Regions from separate parts of the Paenibacillus sp. MDV22-iso6 genome, predicted to be linked through region 2. Evidence: predicted binding sites of a transcription regulator. Region 2 holds the regulator's gene; the other holds the start of a gene.
What was found. The regulator CtsR, encoded in region 2, represses protease genes until heat stress. The targets are predictions, from matches to a motif close to ATGGTCAATAAAGGTCAAACA.
Positions count from the first base shown of each region.

Region 1: a site for CtsR is predicted at 4,645-4,665, ahead of clpP (ATP-dependent Clp endopeptidase proteolytic subunit ClpP). Genes of this name have one in related genera too.

Region 1 is NZ_JBZVDZ010000015.1:43,086-53,362, reverse strand. Features, by position in the region: gene AC4PM4_RS29015 (S8 family serine peptidase) at 1-139, shown strand, start outside; gene AC4PM4_RS29010 (CynX/NimT family MFS transporter) at 230-1,465, opposite strand; tRNA gene AC4PM4_RS29005 (tRNA-Arg) at 1,760-1,833, opposite strand; gene AC4PM4_RS29000 (hypothetical protein) at 2,024-3,001, shown strand; gene tig (trigger factor) at 3,137-4,477, shown strand; gene clpP (ATP-dependent Clp endopeptidase proteolytic subunit ClpP) at 4,855-5,445, shown strand; gene clpX (ATP-dependent protease ATP-binding subunit ClpX) at 5,458-6,711, shown strand; gene ispG (flavodoxin-dependent (E)-4-hydroxy-3-methylbut-2-enyl-diphosphate synthase) at 6,835-7,932, shown strand; gene lonB (ATP-dependent protease LonB) at 8,102-9,856, shown strand; gene lon (endopeptidase La) at 9,943-10,277, shown strand, end outside.
Region 2 is NZ_JBZVDZ010000017.1:304-10,580, reverse strand. Features, by position in the region: gene AC4PM4_RS29735 (nucleoside triphosphate pyrophosphohydrolase family protein) at 1-264, shown strand, start outside; gene pssA (CDP-diacylglycerol--serine O-phosphatidyltransferase) at 388-1,119, opposite strand; gene disA (DNA integrity scanning diadenylate cyclase DisA) at 1,163-2,239, opposite strand; gene radA (DNA repair protein RadA) at 2,253-3,620, opposite strand; gene clpC (ATP-dependent protease ATP-binding subunit ClpC) at 3,915-6,377, opposite strand; gene mcsB (protein-arginine kinase McsB) at 6,565-7,635, opposite strand; gene mcsA (protein-arginine kinase activator protein McsA) at 7,664-8,188, opposite strand; gene AC4PM4_RS29700 (CtsR family transcriptional regulator) at 8,219-8,680, opposite strand; gene AC4PM4_RS29695 (GNAT family N-acetyltransferase) at 9,153-10,277, opposite strand, start outside.

The sequences.
Region 1 (10,277 bases), on a different contig from region 2:
ATCAGCTGTTCATTTTGCTGTAGAGAATGGTTTGGTAAAAGGTATGTCTGGCAACAAGTTTGCTCCAAAAGCTACATCAACTCGTGCTCAAGTATCTGTCGTTCTGTACCGTCTACTTGAATATCTGGATAAGCTTTAATAACTATTCTAATCACAGTGTGAGTTTAGCAAAAAAAGACCTTTCCATTGGGAAAGGTCTCTTTGCTTATATAATGGAAGCTCCAATTCATCATGAACCAATCAAACGATTGGCACTTGCTTTCAATCCCATGAAAAGTAACAGAACAGCAAGTGTAACTTGCAAAAGCAATGGAAGGGTCCATCCTTGTGTCCAATCATGAAGCACACCGAACAGCAACGGTCCGACGGCTGCCAGCATATACCCAAAGGATTGAGCCATACCTGAAAGTCCCGCAGCCTGTCTTGCATCGGATGTACGCAGTACAAAAAACATGGTTACAAGTCCGAACGAAGCCCCGGCTCCAACGCCAGCCAAAGCAACACCGACGGTAACGAGAGAGGAAATACCACTTAAAAGGAATACATAGCCCAGAATCAGACATGAACCTGTAATTGCTGTCAGCCAACGTTGATCTTTCATTCGTCCAGCCAGAATGGGGACGATGAACGTTACCGGAACACTAACCATTTGCATCAAAGACAACATCCAGCCGGCTGAAGAGGAACTGAAACCCTGATCAGATAGAACCTCTGGCAGCCAGGTAATTGTAGTGTAAAAAATTAAAGATTGCAGTCCCATGAACAATGTGACATACCAGGCTAAGGGTGATGTAATAAGACGAACCGGCTTCGCGTCCGTTCTCGAAGCCACGTAAACTTCGCCGCGACGTCCAGAACGGACGTGAGGCAGCCAGAGAATCAGGGCTAGAATGGACAGTATAGCCCACATGCCCAGTGAAGCGTGCCAACCCATGGAGGTTAAGCCTGCCGTGGGAACGCTGATTCCTGAGGCGATAGCGCCCCATATATTCATGGACACGGAATAGAGGCCGGTAACGAGACCCACTCGCAATGGGAAATCCCTTTTGATCAGACTGGGCAGCAATACGTTGCTCAGGGCAATACCACATCCAAGGATTGCTGTTCCTGTAAAAAGAAGTGGAACAGAGGGCATAAACCGGAGGGATACGCCTATGGTCACAAGAATTATGGCAGTTAACAGAGCGGTTTCTAGTCCGAATCTTCGCGCCAATTGTGGAGCGAACGGAGAGATTGCCGCGAAGGCAAGCAAAGGAAGAGAGGTAAGCAAGCCTGCCAATGTATGACTTATTCCTGTATCTGTACGGATCAGTTCCACAATCGGACCTGTTGCCGTAATAGGTGAACGCATTGTTGCAGCGATAACGATAATGCCTGCCAGCAAGAGTCCAAGTTTCATGGATGCTAACGATGAATTATCGACTGCAGAATGGTCAGGTGAGTTTTGATGTAAAGAGGATGGCATGGTAAATCTCCTATAGTTTATTTGTCTAATATGTATACTTTGATACATACATATACATAAACAAGCATAACATCCCGTGTCAACATCAGCCGATTAACGTATTCAATCATCCCCAGAACGCAAAAAAAAGCTTCCCGAAGGAAACTTTTCTTTAATTGCGTCCCAGGAGGGATACTCTCCTTGCAGTCGAGACTGCGAAGTAATCCTACCGAAGCTTATGCTCCGACGAACCATTGGGGTTCTCATCCCCAGAACGCAAAAAAAAGCTTCCCGAAGGAAACTTTTCTTTAATTACGTCCCAGGAGGGATTCGAACCCCCGACCGACGCCTTAGAAGGGCGTTGCTCTATCCAGCTGAGCTACTGAGACATGAAATTTTTCAAGCAAAATTGATTTTATCATAAATAATGATGAATATCAAACATTTTATTATTATATATTTTTCGTATATGATATTTGGCGGCAGTAACGTTTTTTTCATTATAATTAAGGTTATGTTAGAATATCAGAAGAACTCAAAAAATAGATCGACTTTCGTTTAATATACATCTATTTATGGTTGATTGCGACTGGAGATTCAGGATACAGAGGAGGTGCTCCTATTAAGGAATCCACGACCCCGGAAACCGAGCACAGTAACAATATTGTGCTGTTTCCTAAGACGCTGGACTATTACCAGATTCAATTGACGGTTATGCTAGAAAATGAACGATATGGTGAAGCGATGGAACTGCTTCGCTTTTTGCTGCAATGCCAAGGGCAGGAAGAACGGCATTACGACGAATGGCGAGCCTTGCTCGAATGGCTTGAAGCTGCGTTTCCTCATTACGGGGAAGATTTACCCGAGGTTCGTGAAGAGCGTGAGGAAGAGGAAATTAGTGAAGAGGACATGGCACGCCAACATGCCCGATCCAAGCTTGAGCAGGATGATGGCTATGCGGATAAACTTCTTCGTACCGTAATGGAGGAGCCTTTATCTGAACAAACAATGCTGGCGCTGGAGCAGCTTGCTTATCTCGATCGGCCAGAAATTGATGATTCGCTTATCGGTTGGCTCAAAGACAAGACGCTGCATCCTTTACTTCAGTTCCGCGTGCTTCAGACATTACGTCGCCGAGGTGTTCAAGGCATTATTGCGTTTACTCGTGGGGAAGAGCCGGTTGAAGTGGAGATTGATACCGTTCCGCTTAGACCTGAGGATTTCCCGATTCAGATCGTTCAGATTCTTGAAAGAGTGGCAGATCAGACGGAGGTTCATGAACCTACGCTCTTTTATTTTGCACAAGAACTGTGGATTCAATATGTCATGGCCGTGTACGGAACCCGTGATTACATGTCTATGCTGGAAGAAAATGATTCCATGACAGATATATGGGGAGCTGCTCTACATATGACCGTTGCAGACAGTCTGGGCGGTTCGCATGACGAGGAAGATACTCGCTCAATGTATGCTGTGACAGGGGCGATGCGCTTTCGTCTGGAGCAAGCATATCGATCAATGAAGCAGTTTGTTTCTGCCGGTTTGGATGGTCAATAGGACCCGGAAACGTTTTCCTCAAACCGTATCAAGGGATTCCCCTTGAAAAAGAATCTAATCTTGTTTATACTAAAATGGTTATTTTGTACGTGATTGCCTACGTGAACATGCGAATTTTGGAGGGGAAAGTATACAATGAAAGCAACTTGGGAAAAGATAGAGAAGAACCTTGGGGTTCTTGAGGTTGAAGTGGGTGCAGATCGTGTAACTGCAGCACTCGACAAAGCTTTTAATAAAGTAGTTAAACAAGCAAATGTACCTGGATTCCGTAAAGGTAAAGTTCCACGTTCCATCTTTGAAGCTCGTTTCGGTGTAGAAAGCCTGTATCAAGAAGCAATTGACATTTTGCTTCCTGAAGCTTACACAGAAGCAATCGACCAAACGGATATCTTCCCGGTTGATCGTCCTGACGTAGATGTCGAGCAATTCGCTAAAGGACAAGTATTCAAGTTCAAAGCGAAAGTAACAGTTAAACCTGAAGTTACACTGGGTGACTACAAAGGCGTTGAAGTTGCTGTAGCCAAACATGAAGTAACGGATGTAGAAGTGACTGAAGAGCTCGAGCGTCTTCAACAACGTCACGCAGAACTCGTTGTTATCGACGAAGGTTCCGCACAAAACGGCGACGTTGCTGTAATCGACTTTGACGGTTCCGTTGATGGTGTACCGTTCGAAGGTGGACAAGCTGAGGGTTATTCCCTGGAACTTGGTTCCAACACATTCATTCCAGGATTTGAAGAGCAGGTTGTGGGTCTGTCCACAGGCGACTTCAAAGACGTTGAAGTAACTTTCCCTGAGAGCTACCATGCAGCTGAACTGGCTGGCAAAAAAGCGGTATTTAAAGTGAAAGTACATGAAATCAAACGTAAACAACTTCCTGAACTGGATGACGAGTTTGCAAAAGATGTTAGCGAATTCGATACGCTTGAAGAGTACAAAGCTGATCTGAAAACGCAATTGGAATCCCGCAAAGCAGATGAAGCCAAAGCAGCTCAAGAAAATGCTGTTGTAGAAAAAGTGGCTGAAAATGCTGAAGTGGATATTCCTTCTGCAATGGTTGAGAGCGAAGTACAAAACATGATGCGTGATTTCGACAACCGTCTGCGCAACCAAGGTATGAACCTGGAAATGTTCCTGAGCTTCTCTGGTCAAACACAAGCTGACCTGAGAGGACAAATGCAGGAAGATGCTTCCAAACGTGTTCGCAACAACTTGGTTCTTGAAGCCGTTGGTAAAGCGGAAAACATCGAAGTGTCTGACGAAGAAGTTAACCAAGAACTCGAAAAAATGGCTGAGTCTTATAAGCGTCCTGCTGAAGAGATTCGTGGCATTCTCGAGGGTAATGGTTCCCTGGACAGCCTTCGTGATGAAGTGAAACTGCGTAAAACGATCGATGTTCTCGTTGAGAACAGCAAAGTCGTTGAAGCTGTTGAAGCTCCAGCTGAAGAAGTTGCTGCAGAAGCTGACGAAAAATAAGACAAGCTGTTACGTAATGAACAGCTGAATAAACGATAAGGCACGTGAATCATTGCGTGCCTTATTTTTAAATTATGGCATCCATTTTATAGAGGATTCAGTAATAATATGGATGGATTTCGTTGTGGCATTGGTTATGCATATTCAAGGTCCTATGGTTCTCCTGCAAATAAAAAAAAGGTGAAACGGCATAGGATTGCTCCGATTTGCACATACATAGAAAACATGGTTAAATATGATCAGGCAAAAAAGTAAACTTACTCCGTCTTTACACCACTTGTGAAAAATGACATTGTCACAGGAACGTGTTAGAATGAATTTGGGTTTGCTTTACAGGTAGCCTATGTCTAATTACATGTAGAAAAGAGGTTGGTCTCATGAGTCTGGTGCCAATGGTTGTTGAACAAACCAATCGAGGCGAGCGGTCTTACGATATATATTCGCGTTTGCTGAAGGATCGCATTATCTTTTTAACCAGTGCGATTGATGACGATGTAGCCAATCTTGTCATAGCGCAGCTTTTGTTTTTGGCAGCCGACGATCCTGAGAAGGATATAAGTTTGTACATTAATTCACCTGGTGGTTCTGTCACCGCAGGGATGGGTATATACGATACGATGCAATATATCAAGCCGGATGTATCGACCATTTGCGTAGGTATGGCAGCAAGCATGGGCTCGTTATTGCTGACAGCCGGAGCTCCTGGTAAACGATATGCGCTGACTAACAGCGAAGTGATGATTCATCAGCCGCTTGGCGGCGTTCAAGGACAGGCTGCGGATATCAAAATTCACGCAGAATGGATTATTAAAACACGTCAGAAACTGAATCAAATATACGTCGATCGTACAGGTCAACCCCTTGAGAAAATCGAGCGGGACACAGACCGTGACTTTTTCATGAGTGCTGAAGAAGCCAAAACGTACGGCATTATTGACCAGGTGCTCAGCAGACCGATCAATTCCTAAAGGGGTGGTTTCATGTTTAAATTTAACGATGAGAAAGGGCAGTTGAAATGCTCTTTTTGCGGTAAATCTCAGGAACAGGTGCGCAAGCTGGTCGCTGGACCGGGCGTTTACATTTGTGATGAATGTATCGAACTGTGCACTGAAATCGTAGAGGAAGAGCTCGGTCATGACGAAGAACTGGACCTCAAAGATATTCCAAAACCGAAAGAAATCCGCGACATTCTTGACCAGTACGTCATTGGTCAGGATCAGGCGAAGAAATCTTTGTCTGTAGCGGTTTACAATCACTATAAACGGATCAACACACAAAGTAAGATTGAGGATGTTGAATTGCAAAAAAGTAATATTTTGCTGTTAGGACCTACGGGTTCTGGTAAAACGTTGCTTGCGCAAACGATGGCCAAAATCCTTAATGTTCCTTTTGCTATTGCTGATGCAACTTCATTGACGGAAGCAGGTTATGTCGGCGAAGATGTAGAGAACATTCTGCTCAAGCTGATTCAAGCTGCTGATTATGATGTGGAAAAAGCAGAGCGCGGCATTATTTATATCGATGAAATTGATAAAGTAGCGCGTAAATCCGAGAACCCATCCATTACTCGTGATGTATCGGGTGAAGGTGTTCAACAAGCGCTCTTGAAAATCCTGGAAGGAACTGTAGCTTCTGTACCACCACAAGGTGGTCGTAAGCATCCACATCAGGAATTCATCCAGATTGATACCACCAACATCTTGTTCATTTGTGGCGGTGCCTTTGATGGTCTCGAGCAAATGATTAAACGCCGGATCGGTAAAAAAGTCATCGGCTTTAATACCGTTGCGGAACAAAAAGATCTTAAACCAGGTGAATATCTGGGTATGGTATTGCCGGAAGACTTGCTGAAATTCGGTCTGATTCCGGAATTTGTAGGCCGTTTGCCAGTTATCTCCACTTTGGAGCCGCTGGACGAAGACACATTGGTACGGATTCTTTCCGAGCCAAAAAATGCGCTTACGAAACAGTACCAAAAACTGCTTGAGCTGGATAATGTGAATCTGGTGTTCGAACCAGGAGCATTGCTGGCGATTGCGAAGGAAGCCATTAAACGTAACACGGGTGCACGTGGACTACGTGCAATCATCGAGGGCATTATGCTTGAGATTATGTACGAAGTGCCTTCCCGTGATGATGTTACGAACTGTGTCATTACCGAAGAGGTCGTTGAGAAGAGAGTCGTGCCTGAACTGAGCCAATCCAAGGACGACAAGCAGGAAGAAAGTGCCTAACTAAAGGCGAATATTCCGTTTCAACACTGAAATATAGACTTGTCAGTTCTCCACTCCTGGCAGAAGGCGAATTCATGTCTCTGTCAGGGTGGAGCTTTGACGTTGTGGGGAGAGAAATCACTCATGTTTTTAAGACAAGATACACGACCCGTAAAAGTGGGTAACTTAACGATTGGTGGCAGCAACGAAGTCATCATCCAGAGCATGTGTACAACGAAAACGGCAGACGTTGAGGCAACCGTGGCAGAGATTTTGCGTTTGGAAGAAGCAGGCTGCCAAGTGGTGCGTGTAACGGTGAACAATGAGGAAGCTGCAGCAGCCATCAAGGAAATCAAAAAACGGATTAATATTCCGCTCGTAGCGGATATCCATTTTAATTATAAACTGGCGCTCCTTGCGATTGAGAATGGCATCGATAAAGTACGGATTAATCCCGGCAATATCGGTAAACGTTCCAAAGTAGAGGAAGTCGTCAAAGCTTGTAAAGAGAAGGGTATTCCGATTCGGATCGGGGTAAACGCAGGTTCTCTGGAGAACCATTTGCTCGAAAAATATGGTTATCCAACAGCTGATGCTATGGTAGAAAGTGCACTTTATCACATTGGCATTCTAGAAGAATTGGATTTTCATGATATTATCGTGTCTCTCAAAGCATCGGATGTGCCGATGGCGATTGAGGCTTATTCCAAAGCGGCTGAGATCATCAAGTATCCGTTGCATTTGGGCATTACCGAGGCGGGTACATTGTTCTCTGGTACAATCAAAAGTTCTGCCGGTATGGGTGCCTTGTTATCCATGGGCATTGGTTCGACGATGCGGATATCGCTTAGTGCGGACCCGGTTGAAGAGATCAAGGTTGCTCGTGACCTGCTCAAAACCTTTGGTCTGATTTCAAATGCAGCTACGCTGATTTCCTGTCCTACCTGTGGCCGTTTGGATATCGATCTGTTCTCCATTGCTAATGAAGTGGAAGAGTATATCTCCAAACTTAAGGTGCCGATCAAAGTATCGGTGCTGGGTTGTGCTGTTAACGGTCCGGGTGAAGCCAAGGAAGCGGATATCGGTATTGCCGGTGCACGCGGAGAAGGCTTGTTATTCCGTCATGGTAAAATGATCCGTAAAGTGCCAGAAGAGATCATGGTTGAGGAATTGAAAAAAGAGATCGACAAAATCGTGGAGTCTTATGAAGCGACAGGCGTTATTCCTGGCCGCTCGCACTGATTGATTTATATATCGTTTTGTAACAGTCCGTCAGCATTGACGGGCTGTTTTTTGTTCTCAAACATACAATTTCCTGATCACCCGTTTACGTCTCGGTGAAAAGGCTATACTACCAAGTATTAGCATGATCTCGTATGAGAATAGGGATAGAACAGGAGGATGTTGAGACATGGAATTTGGTATGGTCATAATGATGATTCAGTTATTTTTTGGTGTGGTGATCGGTTTGTATTTCTGGAATTTACTTCGAGGGCAGAAAACGAATCGCGGTGCGGTGGAGCGTGAATCCCGCAAGGAACTGGAGAAGCTGCGGAAGTTGCGCTCCATTTCACTCACCAAGCCCCTGTCAGAGAAGACGCGTCCGGCAACCATTAATGACATTGTAGGGCAAAAAGACGGACTTCGCGCCCTTAAAGCCGCGCTATGCAGTGCTAATCCACAGCATGTCATTATATATGGACCTCCAGGGGTAGGTAAAACAGCTGCTGCAAGGGTGGTTTTGGAAGAAGCCAAAAAGAATCCGTCATCTCCCTTCAAGGCCGATGCCAAATTCACGGAACTTGACGCCACGACGGCGCGTTTTGATGAACGGGGTATTGCTGACCCTTTGATTGGTTCAGTGCATGATCCGATCTATCAGGGAGCAGGAGCGATGGGCGTAGCAGGCATTCCACAGCCGAAACCCGGTGCCGTTACCAAAGCGCATGGAGGGATGCTTTTTATTGATGAGATCGGTGAACTGCATTCCATTCAGATGAATAAACTGCTGAAAGTATTGGAGGACCGCAAGGTGTTTTTGGAAAGTGCGTACTATAACTCGGAAGACACGCATACTCCTGCTTATATCCACGATATTTTTCAAAATGGTCTGCCAGCCGATTTTCGTCTTGTCGGAGCGACGACTCGATCGTCCCATGAACTGCCTCCAGCCTTGCGCTCGCGGTGCATGGAGGTCTATTTCCGTCCATTGCTGCCGGAAGAAATCGGGCAAATTGCGGAAGACGCTGTACAGAAAATCGGATTCAGTCCATGTCTAGAGGCAGTTGATGTGGTTAAGCGCTATGCAACCAATGGCCGTGAAGCGGTCAATATCATTCAACTCGCTGCTGGGCTGGCTTTGACTGAAAAACGTGAAACGCTGCAGGCGTCGGATGTGGAATGGGTCGCTGGCAGCAGCCAGATTCAGCCCCGGCCAGATCGCAAGGTGCCTATGCGGCCACAGATCGGTTTTGTGAATGGCTTGGCCGTATATGGACCGAATATGGGCACCATTCTGGAGATCGAAGTATCCGCTGTTCCGACTCTTCGAGATCAGGGACGAATTAACATCACGGGAGTTGTGGATGAAGAAGAGATTGGAGGCGGTTCGCGCACACTCCGGCGAAAAAGCATGGCTAGAGGCTCGGTTGAAAATGTGATAACCGTATTAAAGGCCATGGGCATTCGTCCTAACGACTATGATTTACACGTCAACTTCCCAGGTGGAACGCCAATTGATGGCCCATCTGCGGGGATTGCCATGGCGACAGCCATTACATCAGCCATCCAGGGGCGTCCGATTGACCATGAGACAGCGATGACTGGCGAGATCAGTATTCATGGCCGGGTAAAACCGATAGGCGGTGTACTCGCCAAAGTGGAGGCTGCATTCCAGGCGGGCGCCAAAACGGTCATTATTCCGGCAGAGAACTGGCAGTCCATCTTTGAAAATCTGGATGGCTTACGAGTTATCCCGGTCGATACCGTTGAAGACGTATTCCGAGAAGTATTTGACTGGGTGCCTAATGAGGAGCAAGCCAAACAAATCAACCTTGCGGAGGAGACAGCAACACCTGCACCGGAGATTTTCCCGCCGGCATCCGCATCCTATTTACGTGCTGACTTGCCCCGTCCAGGACAGGTTACAGATTCGGGAAGCTGCTAAGCGCTTCCCTTCATTGGTTTTTTATGTGAACATTTGATAGAATAATGAATGACTACAACCTGAGAGCCATTGGAGGTGCGAAAGCGATGGGACCGAGCAAAGCGAAAGGTCGTCGTTTTCCTTTACTGCCTTTAAGAGGACTTCTCGTCTACCCGAGTATGGTACTGCATCTCGATGTGGGCCGGGAGAAATCGGTCAAGGCTTTAGAAAAAGCGATGGTAGAAGAACATTTGATTCTCCTATGTTCCCAAGCCGAGGTAAATATTGAAGAACCAACACAAGAGGATATTTTCAGAATCGGAACGGTTGCCAAGGTCAGACAGATGCTGAAGCTTCCAAACGGGACGATTCGTGTACTTGTGGAAGGCTTGGAACGGGCTGAAATCATTGAATATACGGACAACGAGGAATACTATGAGGT
Region 2 (10,277 bases):
ATTACCGAATGCGGCTGCATTGAGCTGCACGCCACCAAGCAGAAATATGCCCCAGAGAGCGACATTGCTCAATCAAAAGGCCTGCTGGAAACGCATGTGGAAGGTGAATTGTGCGAGAATTGTAAAGAGGTGATCAGCTCTGAACTAGGGCGGAACCTGTTTTATATGTCGGCTCTCTGCAATCTGCTGGACATCAACATGGAAGAGGTCGTAAATCACGAGTCACAGAAATGTTCGACGTTAGGGATGTTCAATTTGTCGTAAACAATACGTATTTCATTGCAAATGGTTAAGTTAACGTATAGATTTTAAAAACAAAAATAAGCACGTATTCTCCTGTTGAGGAGCATACGTGCTTTCTTTTTATTTCCCGAAATGATGGAATGCCTAGCGATCGGAAGGACGGGAAGACTTCTCTTCTTTACGCTTTTTGGCTCGGTTCCGCGAGGCTGCCGTCCGCATATTATGCTTCATCCCATATAGAGCGTATAACACAAGTGGAATAAAGATCAATTTGGACAATTGTTCTGGAAACATAACAGCCACCACTACCGCGAAGACGATGACCCAAGGTGCAATCCAGATCGCTTTACGCGGTAGACCAACCTTTTTGAAATTGGGATATTTCAGCGAACTTACCATCAGATACGATAACAGCAAGGTCGCAATCATCATACTCACGGGACCGATATCCTTATTAAACAGGGATAGTGTTGCCAGTACCCCTCCAGCCGCTGGGATCGGCAAACCTGTGAAGTACCCGGGAATACCGGGGCGAACGTTAAACCGGGCTAACCGGATAGCCCCACAGATTGGAAAGCTTGCGGTTGCGATCCAGGCGAGAACCGGAGTTGCGTCCTGAAACGAGACCATGAATATAATTAGAGCTGGAGCTGCACCAAATGAAACCATGTCAGACAAAGAATCCAGCTCTTTGCCAAACTCACTCTGGGCATTAAGTGCACGTGCGACACGGCCATCCAGGCCATCCAGTAACATCGCAATAATGACCAAAATGGCAGCCAAACTATACTTCCCATCAATTGCAAGCAGGATTGCCATCATTCCAAGAAACAGATTACCCAAGGTAAAGAGATTCGGAATGAATCTGGTTAACATCGTTGTTTCACCTCATTATTTTCAAGCCGTTATAGGCAAACCCTTACATTTGTCTGTCAATAAACATCTGCTCCTGCAAACGCTTGAGACCTTCCTTAATGGTTCGGGCCCGTACCTCTCCAATCCCGTCCACTTCGTCCAGCTCTTCTATTGTAGCCATAATGACATGAGGCAATTGTTCGAATTGATCCACCAGGTTATGGATGATGACATTCGGCAGGCGGGGTATCTTATTTAATACCCGATATCCCCGAGGTGCAACCGAATCTTCAGACGTAGCCGCTGACGAAGGGTATCCCAGAAGACGTACAATATGATGTGCATCCAGCAATTCATCGTCCGACAATCTTTTCAGACCAACGATAATCTCACGAATCTTGTCATCACTGTCATCACGGGCATAGTCCTTATACAGCAACCAGGCTTCCTCTTCTGTTGTACCGACGAGCTCCTCCATCTGCATGGAGATCAGACGTCCCTCGTTGCCGAGTTCATGAATGTAACGCTTGATTTCCGTTTTGATGCGCATAACCATTTCCGTACGCTGAATGACATTGACTACCTCAGGAATCGTTACCAATTCCTCGAACTCGGCGGCGCTCAGATTCGTAAGGGACTGTGTCAATACAGCCTTGTATTTCTCCAAGGTTTGAATCGCTTGATTCGCCTTGGTCAAAATAACCCCGATTTCCTTGAGGGAATACCGTAGTGTTCCTTGGTATAAGGTGATAATATTCCGCCGCTGCGATATAGATACGACTAATTTGCCTGTTTGTTTCGCGACACGCTCAGCCGTCCGGTGACGGATCCCCGTCTCAGATGAAGAGATGGATGAGTCAGGAATAAGTTGAGTATTGGCGTATAGAATACGTTTTAAATCCTCGCTAAGGATAATGGCACCGTCCATCTTGGCGAGTTCATACAAATAGTTCGGGGAGAAATCACAGTTAATCGAGAATCCTCCATCCACCACTTCCATTACTTCAGGGCTGTATCCTACAACCAGCAGTGCACCCGTCTTGGCGCGCAGCACGTTCTCCAGACCTTCGCGGAAAGGTGTACCTGGTGCAATCAGCCTTAACAATTCGTTCATATTATCCAGTTGGCTCGAATCTTTCATCTTGTTATGCCCCCTAATCTAAAGCAACCGCTAGTGCATCTGCCACGGTATTCACACCGATCAGTTGTATCCCGCGAGGATGTTTCCAGCCCTTTAAGCTTTTTTCTGGTAAAATGACACGCTTAAAGCCCAATTTCTGAGCTTCTTTCACACGTTGTTCAGCCCTTGAAACGGCCCGAACTTCACCCGTTAAACCGATTTCCCCAAAGATGACGTCATCTGGCTTGGTCGGTACATCTCTCAAGCTGGATGCGATACTTACAGCAACCGCCAAATCTACTGCCGGCTCATCTAATCTCACACCACCAGCTACGTTCAGATAAGCATCCTGCGTTTGCAAGAACATGCCCATCCGTTTCTCCAGTACCGCAATAATCAGGTTTAATCGATGGAGATCTACCCCTGTTGCCATACGCCGCGGAGAAGGGAAATGTGTGGTTGAAATCAATGCCTGCAATTCCACAAGCAGAGGACGTGTGCCCTCCATGCTGGCAACTACGGTAGAACCAGCCACACCCAGAGGACGTTCTGACAAAAAGAGCTCAGAAGGGTTGCCTACTTCACGAAGTCCATCTTCGCCCATTTCAAAAATGCCGATCTCATTGGTCGAACCAAAACGGTTCTTTACCGCACGTAAAAGGCGATACGTATGATGCCGTTCTCCTTCAAAATAAAGAACACAGTCCACCATATGTTCCAACATACGTGGACCTGCAATGGCGCCTTCTTTCGTAACATGCCCCACAAGTACGGTTGCAATGCCTCGCCCTTTGGCGATTCGCATGAACCGTGAGGTACATTCCCTTACCTGAGCTACACTGCCGGGTGCACTGGTGACTTCTGGCAGATAAACGGTCTGAATAGAGTCGATGACTAGAAAATGCGGCTGGATCTGCTCTACCGCTTCCTCTACCCGCTCCATATTGGTCTCACATAGTACATATAACTCAGGAGACAGCGCACCCAGACGGTCAGCCCGCAATTTCGTTTGCTTAACTGATTCCTCACCTGAGACATATAACACACGCAAACCTGAGTGAGTCAAAGCATGAGATGTTTGCAACATCAATGTTGATTTTCCGATTCCGGGGTCTCCGCCCACCAGAACGAGAGATCCTGGAACAATTCCGCCGCCCAAAACCCGGTTCAGCTCTTCAATTCCAGTCTGTACACGCGGTTCCTGACCGCTATCTATATCTATGATGGGAAGTGGCTTATCTTTACTCTCAAAGAGAGGGGAATTTCTCCCTTGTGTTTTGACCACCGTTTCGGTTTCTTCCACCATTGAATTCCAAGACTGACAACCCGGACATTTGCCGTACCATTTGGGGGCTTCATAGCCGCATTCCGTACACTGAAACTTGGTTTTAACTTTGGCCACTTCAGCACTCCTAGGATTTATTTTATAACAGCATTTTGCATTTTTCGACGAATTTTGCCTTAATTCCCTGACGTGCAGGGTTAATAAAAGTTTACCATTGTTTGAGATTTTTCGTAAAGGATTATCGCAAACTTTACACATGTTCGTAGCACTTCTAAGTTTATTTTCTGATAAACAACAGCTCTGGGTCTCTGACTGGCACAAAAACACAAAAAAATCCTTCCCGACTAAAGCCAGGAAGGATTTTTGTTTTATACATCAGACTCAGTAGTTATGTCACTAGTTGAGTGTTACTTATTTCGTTTCGATTTCCTCAGTGGAAGGAACAACAACGTCTTTTTTAGTTACAGACAATGCTCCATTCTCTTCATCGATGAGCAACGAATCACCTTTAGTCACATTACCCGTGAGCAATTCTTCCGACAATTTGTCTTCAATATGCTTCTGGATCGCCCGACGAAGCGGACGAGCACCATAGGCTGGATCGAAGCCTGCTTTGGCAAGGAAAGCCTTGGCATTGTCTGTGAGCTCGAAGTCGACCTCGTATTCATTCAGACGTTTACGAAGCTCTTCACTCATCAGTGTAACAATCTCAGCAATGTGTTTTTCTTCAAGAGAATGGAACACGATAATTTCATCAATCCGGTTAAGGAACTCAGGACGGAAGCTTTTCTTCAGCTCATCCATCACTTTACCCTTCATGTTATCGTAATCCGCACCTGCATCCACTACTGCCGTAAAGCCCAGTGTAGAGTTGCGTTTGATCGCTTCTGCACCCACATTGGATGTCAAAATAATCAACGTATTCCGGAAGTCTACGACGCGACCTTTGGAGTCGGTCAGACGACCATCCTCAAGCACTTGCAGCAAGATGTTGAATACTTCAGGATGTGCTTTCTCGATTTCATCGAGCAGGACGACAGAATAAGGTTTGCGACGAACTTTCTCTGTCAGCTGTCCACCTTCTTCATATCCCACATATCCCGGAGGAGCTCCGACGAGTCTTGAAGTGGAATGCTTCTCGCCATACTCGGACATATCAATCCGGATGACTGCATTTTCATCCCCGAACATGGCTTCTGCAAGAGCACGAGCCAGCTCGGTTTTACCTACCCCTGTAGGACCAAGGAAGATAAATGAACCCATTGGACGTTTCGGATCTTTCAATCCAGCACGAGCACGACGAACTGCACGACTGACGGACTTCACAGCCTCATCCTGACCAATGACACGTTCATGCAGAATTGATTCCAGATTCATCAAGCGTTGTGTCTCTTCTTCTTTCAGCTGATTCACCGGAATACCAGTCCAGCTGGCTACTACTTGTGCAATATCCTCAGGAGTTACCTCGGAATCCGTGCGACCTTGTTTTTCTTTCCATTGGTTCTTCGTTACATCCAGCTCTTCACGGATTTTTTGTTCCGTGTCACGCAGCGCTGCTGCCTTTTCGAACTCCTGGCTTTGAACCGCTGCGTCTTTTTCCTTGCGGATATCCTCGAGACGGCTCTCCAGTTGTTTGAGGTTAGGTGGGATCGTGTAAGAGTTCAGTCTTACTTTGGAACCCGCCTCATCAATCAGGTCAATCGCTTTGTCCGGCAGGAAACGGTCTGTAATGTACCGATCAGACAGTTTAACCGCCTGCACAATCGCTTCATCCGTAATTTTTACCCGGTGATGCGCTTCGTAACGATCACGTAAACCATGCAAAATTTGAACCGCTTCTTCTGGAGAAGGCTGATCGACCGTAATCGGTTGGAAACGACGCTCTAGCGCAGCATCCTTCTCGATATATTTGCGATATTCATCCAACGTTGTAGCACCGATGCACTGCAATTCTCCACGGGCCAAAGCCGGTTTCAAAATGTTCGAAGCATCAATTGCACCTTCCGCTCCGCCTGCACCAATCAGGGTATGCAATTCGTCGATGAACAAGACAATGTTACCCGCTTGACGAATTTCATCCATAATTTTTTTCAGACGATCTTCGAATTCACCGCGATATTTTGTACCTGCAACAACTGAACCCATATCCAATGTCATGACACGTTTGTCACGCAAAGTCTCTGGAATTTCGTTGGCGATGATTTTTTGTGCAAGTCCTTCAGCGATAGCTGTTTTACCTACACCTGGCTCACCGATCAGTACTGGGTTGTTCTTGGTACGACGGCTCAGCACCTGGATAACACGTTCGATTTCTTTACTACGTCCAATCACTGGGTCCAGGTTGTTCTCCTTGGCATACGCCGTAAGATCACGTGCCAGACTGTCCAGTGTTGGTGTGCTGACATTGGAAGGCGTACCATTATGACTGGATACAGCTTCACTGCTGCCAAGCAGTTGCAGCACTTGTTGACGTGCCTTGTTCAAACTAATACCCAGGTTGTTCAGCACACGTGCTGCAACCCCTTCACCTTCACGAATCAATCCAAGCAGGATATGCTCTGTGCCTACATAGGTATGGCCCAATTTGCGAGCTTCATCCATAGACAATTCAATCACTTTTTTCGCACGAGGCGTATATGCAATGTTCGTAGGTTGCTCTTGGCCACGGCCAATTAGCGTCTCTACTTCATCTTGAATTTTTTCCAATCCGAGTCCCAGGCCGATCAGCGCTTTGGCTGCGATGCCTTCGCCTTCACGAATGAGGCCGAGCAAAATGTGCTCTGTACCGATGTTATTATGACCTAGACGGACAGCTTCTTCCTGCGCCAATGCGAGCACCTTTTGGGCCCGTTCCGTAAATCTTCCAAACATCATATCTCCTGCACCTCCATGGTTTTGGATAAAACGGGGGCTGTTGAAAGGATCCCACCGTATTCTTCATATCATTTTTGTTTGCAGCCGTGCTGCGAATAAAATCATTCAGCATTCATTTATAGAAATGCTCTATTATATAAAAGCCGCATCTGCGGCGTGAAACCTTTATAAACAACTCTTGAACAACCTAGGATTGATTGGCTGCACTGATCGTATCACGGATCAACTGAGCCCGATATATGTCACGCTCATCTGTCCGCATGTCTTCCCCAAATGTTTTCTGCAAAAAGCCCGGCTGCGTCATCACATTCAACTCGTTCATCACGGTAATGGACAAGCCGTCCAACAATCCGAGATCAACACCAAGTCGAACATCAGACAGACGCTGTGCAGCTTCCTTCGAATCGACGATGGCTGCATGGGACAAAATGCCGTAAGAACGCATAACCCTGTCGGTAATCCGCAATCTGGAGTCGGTAATTAACCGTTCTCTGGCGGTACGCTCATGCCCAATCATCTGTAACACAACACTATGCAGGTTATCGATGACTTCTTGTTCCGTCTGCCCCAGTGTGATCTGGTTCGAGATCTGGAACAGGTTACCCATCGCCTCACTGCCTTCACCGTAAATTCCCCGTACAGTCAGTCCGACTTGGGAGACTGCGCTTAGAATGCGGCCAATCTGCTGTGTCATCACCAGAGCGGGTAGATGCATCATGACAGATGCTCTTACACCTGTACCTACATTCGTAGGGCAGCTGGTTAAATATCCTCTGCGGTCATCAAAAGCGTAATCCACATGCGCTTCAAAAGCATCATCTATGGCGGAAGCTTTCTCCCAGGCTTCTTTTACCTGGAACCCCGGATAGAGGCACTGGATACGAAGATGATCCTCTTCATTAATCATAATACTGACAGATTCATCCTCACTGAGAATAACAGCACCATTTCTGGATTCGTTCGCAAGACTGGGACTGATCAAATGCTTCTCCACCAGCACCCGTTTGTCAAGGTCATCAATATCAATCAGATCTAGGGTATGAAAATCTCCAAAGGCATGAACGTCATCATATTGAAGTACTTCGCTCAGCTTATTCAGCACTTCTTCCGATTGCTCATTGGAAGCCAGCATCGGAAACGGATAATGCTGCAGGTTGCGTGCGATCCGGACTCGGCTGCTAATGACGATTTCGGAATCAGCCGCATCACTACGCATCCAGTCGCTGAGCGCCTTCTCTGTAAAACGCAGATTAGGCATTACGCATCCCTCCTACTCATCACAAACTTTACTCCTGAGCTATTTCTTTTTCAAGTTCCCTGATCTGATCACGAATTTGAGCGGCTTCTTCAAACTCTTCTTGCGTTATGCTCTCCTGAAGATCCCGTTTCAGATCAGCAATCTGTCTTTTGACCTTGATGCGACCACCAGCTCGTGCAGGTACTTTACCCACGTGGGAAGTGCTACCGTGAACCCGTTTGAATAGTGGGTCCAAACGACTGTCAAAATATTTATAACAAGAACTACAGCCAAAGCGGCCGATTTTGCTAAACTGTGAATAGGTCATGCCGCATTCTTCACAACGAAGGGATTGCGCAGGTGTTGCTCCCGCACTGCCATTCTTGCCTGAGGGTTCAAAATCAAGCAACCCGGACAATAAGTTATGAATGGAAAATCCGTTGGATGTTCCGGGAATCATTTCCCCTTTTTCACGAGCACATGACTCACAAATATGGAATTCCGTCTTCTCTCCGTTCACGATCTTCGTGAAATGGAGTGTTGCCGGACGGTTGTTGCATTCTTGGCACAGCACAATGATGTACCCCCTTGATCCCGATAGTTTTCATTTACCGAGCAAAGATATTAACATCGCCTTTAACATTCTGGCACGAATTTGATCCCGGTAAGGAAGTTTGACCAATATAATCTCTCTCGAAACAGCTGCCCGCATCAACCCGGCTTCCCTTTTGCTCAAGAAACGTGCTTCTTCCAGTTGGTAGATCAGACCTTCGGCAGCTGTCTGCCCGATCTCATCTCCAATACTATGGTGCAAATGGTTATGCAGAGCCGAGTGAGCCGGCAATTCAATCCGCTGTATGCGAACATAACCGCCGCCGCCACGTTTACTCTCCACAAGGTAACCTTTTTCGAGTGTAAATCGGGTGCTGATGACATAATTGATCTGGGAAGGCACACATGAAAATTGATCAGCCAGATCATTACGTTGAATTTCGACCAATCCTTCGGGACTTTCATGCAAAATACTCTTCAGATATTGTTCGATAATATCAGAGATATTACGCATCCACTCATCCTCCACTGTCTGAAACGTTAAGTCAATAAGGACCCACACGCCCCTACAGAGTACACCTTCTCAACCCATTTAACCAATCAAGGAAACAGCGAAACTGATCTTCAACGGTCTTTAACAAGAGAGCGAAGGACGCTCGAAGGTCCTTTAATATTGCTTTTATCCGCTGATGTGTACTACCTTCAATATGGCTCCCACCACCGGATTGCAGAAAGAAAGTTACGTAAGTATTTAACCTTTAGTTGACTTTGACTTTCTTTGACTTTATATACATTATAGCATATTTTGTGGTTTTGCCAAGAGGGAGCACTATTCATTTTTTACGATTTTACACGAAATATTCGGCTGACACAAAAAAACCTCTCCAAAATAGCTGGAGAAGTCCATTTGTCTCACACTAGCATCGTAATGCTATACAAGTTAAGTCTATGAAATTGATCCTAGAATACTCGTTACTCTATGAGGATCAGAAAAAATCAAGTAAATACGTTTCCCGTTCAGGAATCGCTTGCTCCAAAGCCTTAATCGCTCCATTCGGTCCTTCAATTCTACCTATTTGAGCCATCTCTGCGGGCCTACGATACCCCATCAGCATTGCGGTGAGCGCCTGTATGTCTACTTTAACAGTCTGATCCTTAGGTGCCGACTCAGATGTTTTCCATATCGAAGCTGTACCATTCATCGCCACATTCAACTGCCATACCCCTTCATTCCATGGTGCATGGGCATCCTCTACCTGGAGATTAATCTGTACTGGTGAGTCTGGGCTCGCAAAAGGATACTGTGAAATAAATTGTTCTACACTCACAATACGTGCCATGAAGAAAGGTACAATTTCCTGCTCAATCCGCGGATTATCTAATTGAAAAGCAAGCATATCACTGGCTGGTGCCTGTAAAGTGACTTCCTCAATCATAGAATCATGGTTGGCAATAAAGGTCCACAAACCTTGTCTTGTCTCTTCATTCAGATAAATGATCTCTTTAATGGTAAACTTTCTTTCCTTAACCTCATATAAAACATAGCCTTGTGCTTTACCAGCTTCATCATAATATACAGCCTTCTGGCTGGCGCCATTAGATAGAACTGAATTCTCCCATCTCGCATCATCCCGAATCAAGGTTCCGTTATAGCGTTCAGCGTACGCACTGTATACTTCCTTTAATATACTGAGTCCCGGATCGCCACGGCGAATTGTTCCTGGGGTTGCCTTTTTCGCAGGCAGATGAGCTGTAGGCACTTTATATCGTTTAAACTCAACATACGTCTCCCATCCATATCTCCGATAAAATGCAAAAGAAAACGGATGCAAAAACGATATACTTTGTTTGTTACGGTTCATTTCCTCCAGCGCATGCTTCAACAGCCCAGCTACCCAGCCTTTACGTCTATATTCTGGCCATGTCGCTACTCCCGCAATACCGCCCATCTCGAACGATCTCCCATGAATATAGGTTTGAAAAGGAATAATATGAAGTTTGGCACCCAATTGTCCTTCCTCAAATACACCCCATATATCCTGTGAATCAAATTGACTCCGTCTCTTCTCCGTTTGCTCTTCACTCATTACCACTTGAAAAGCATACTCGGA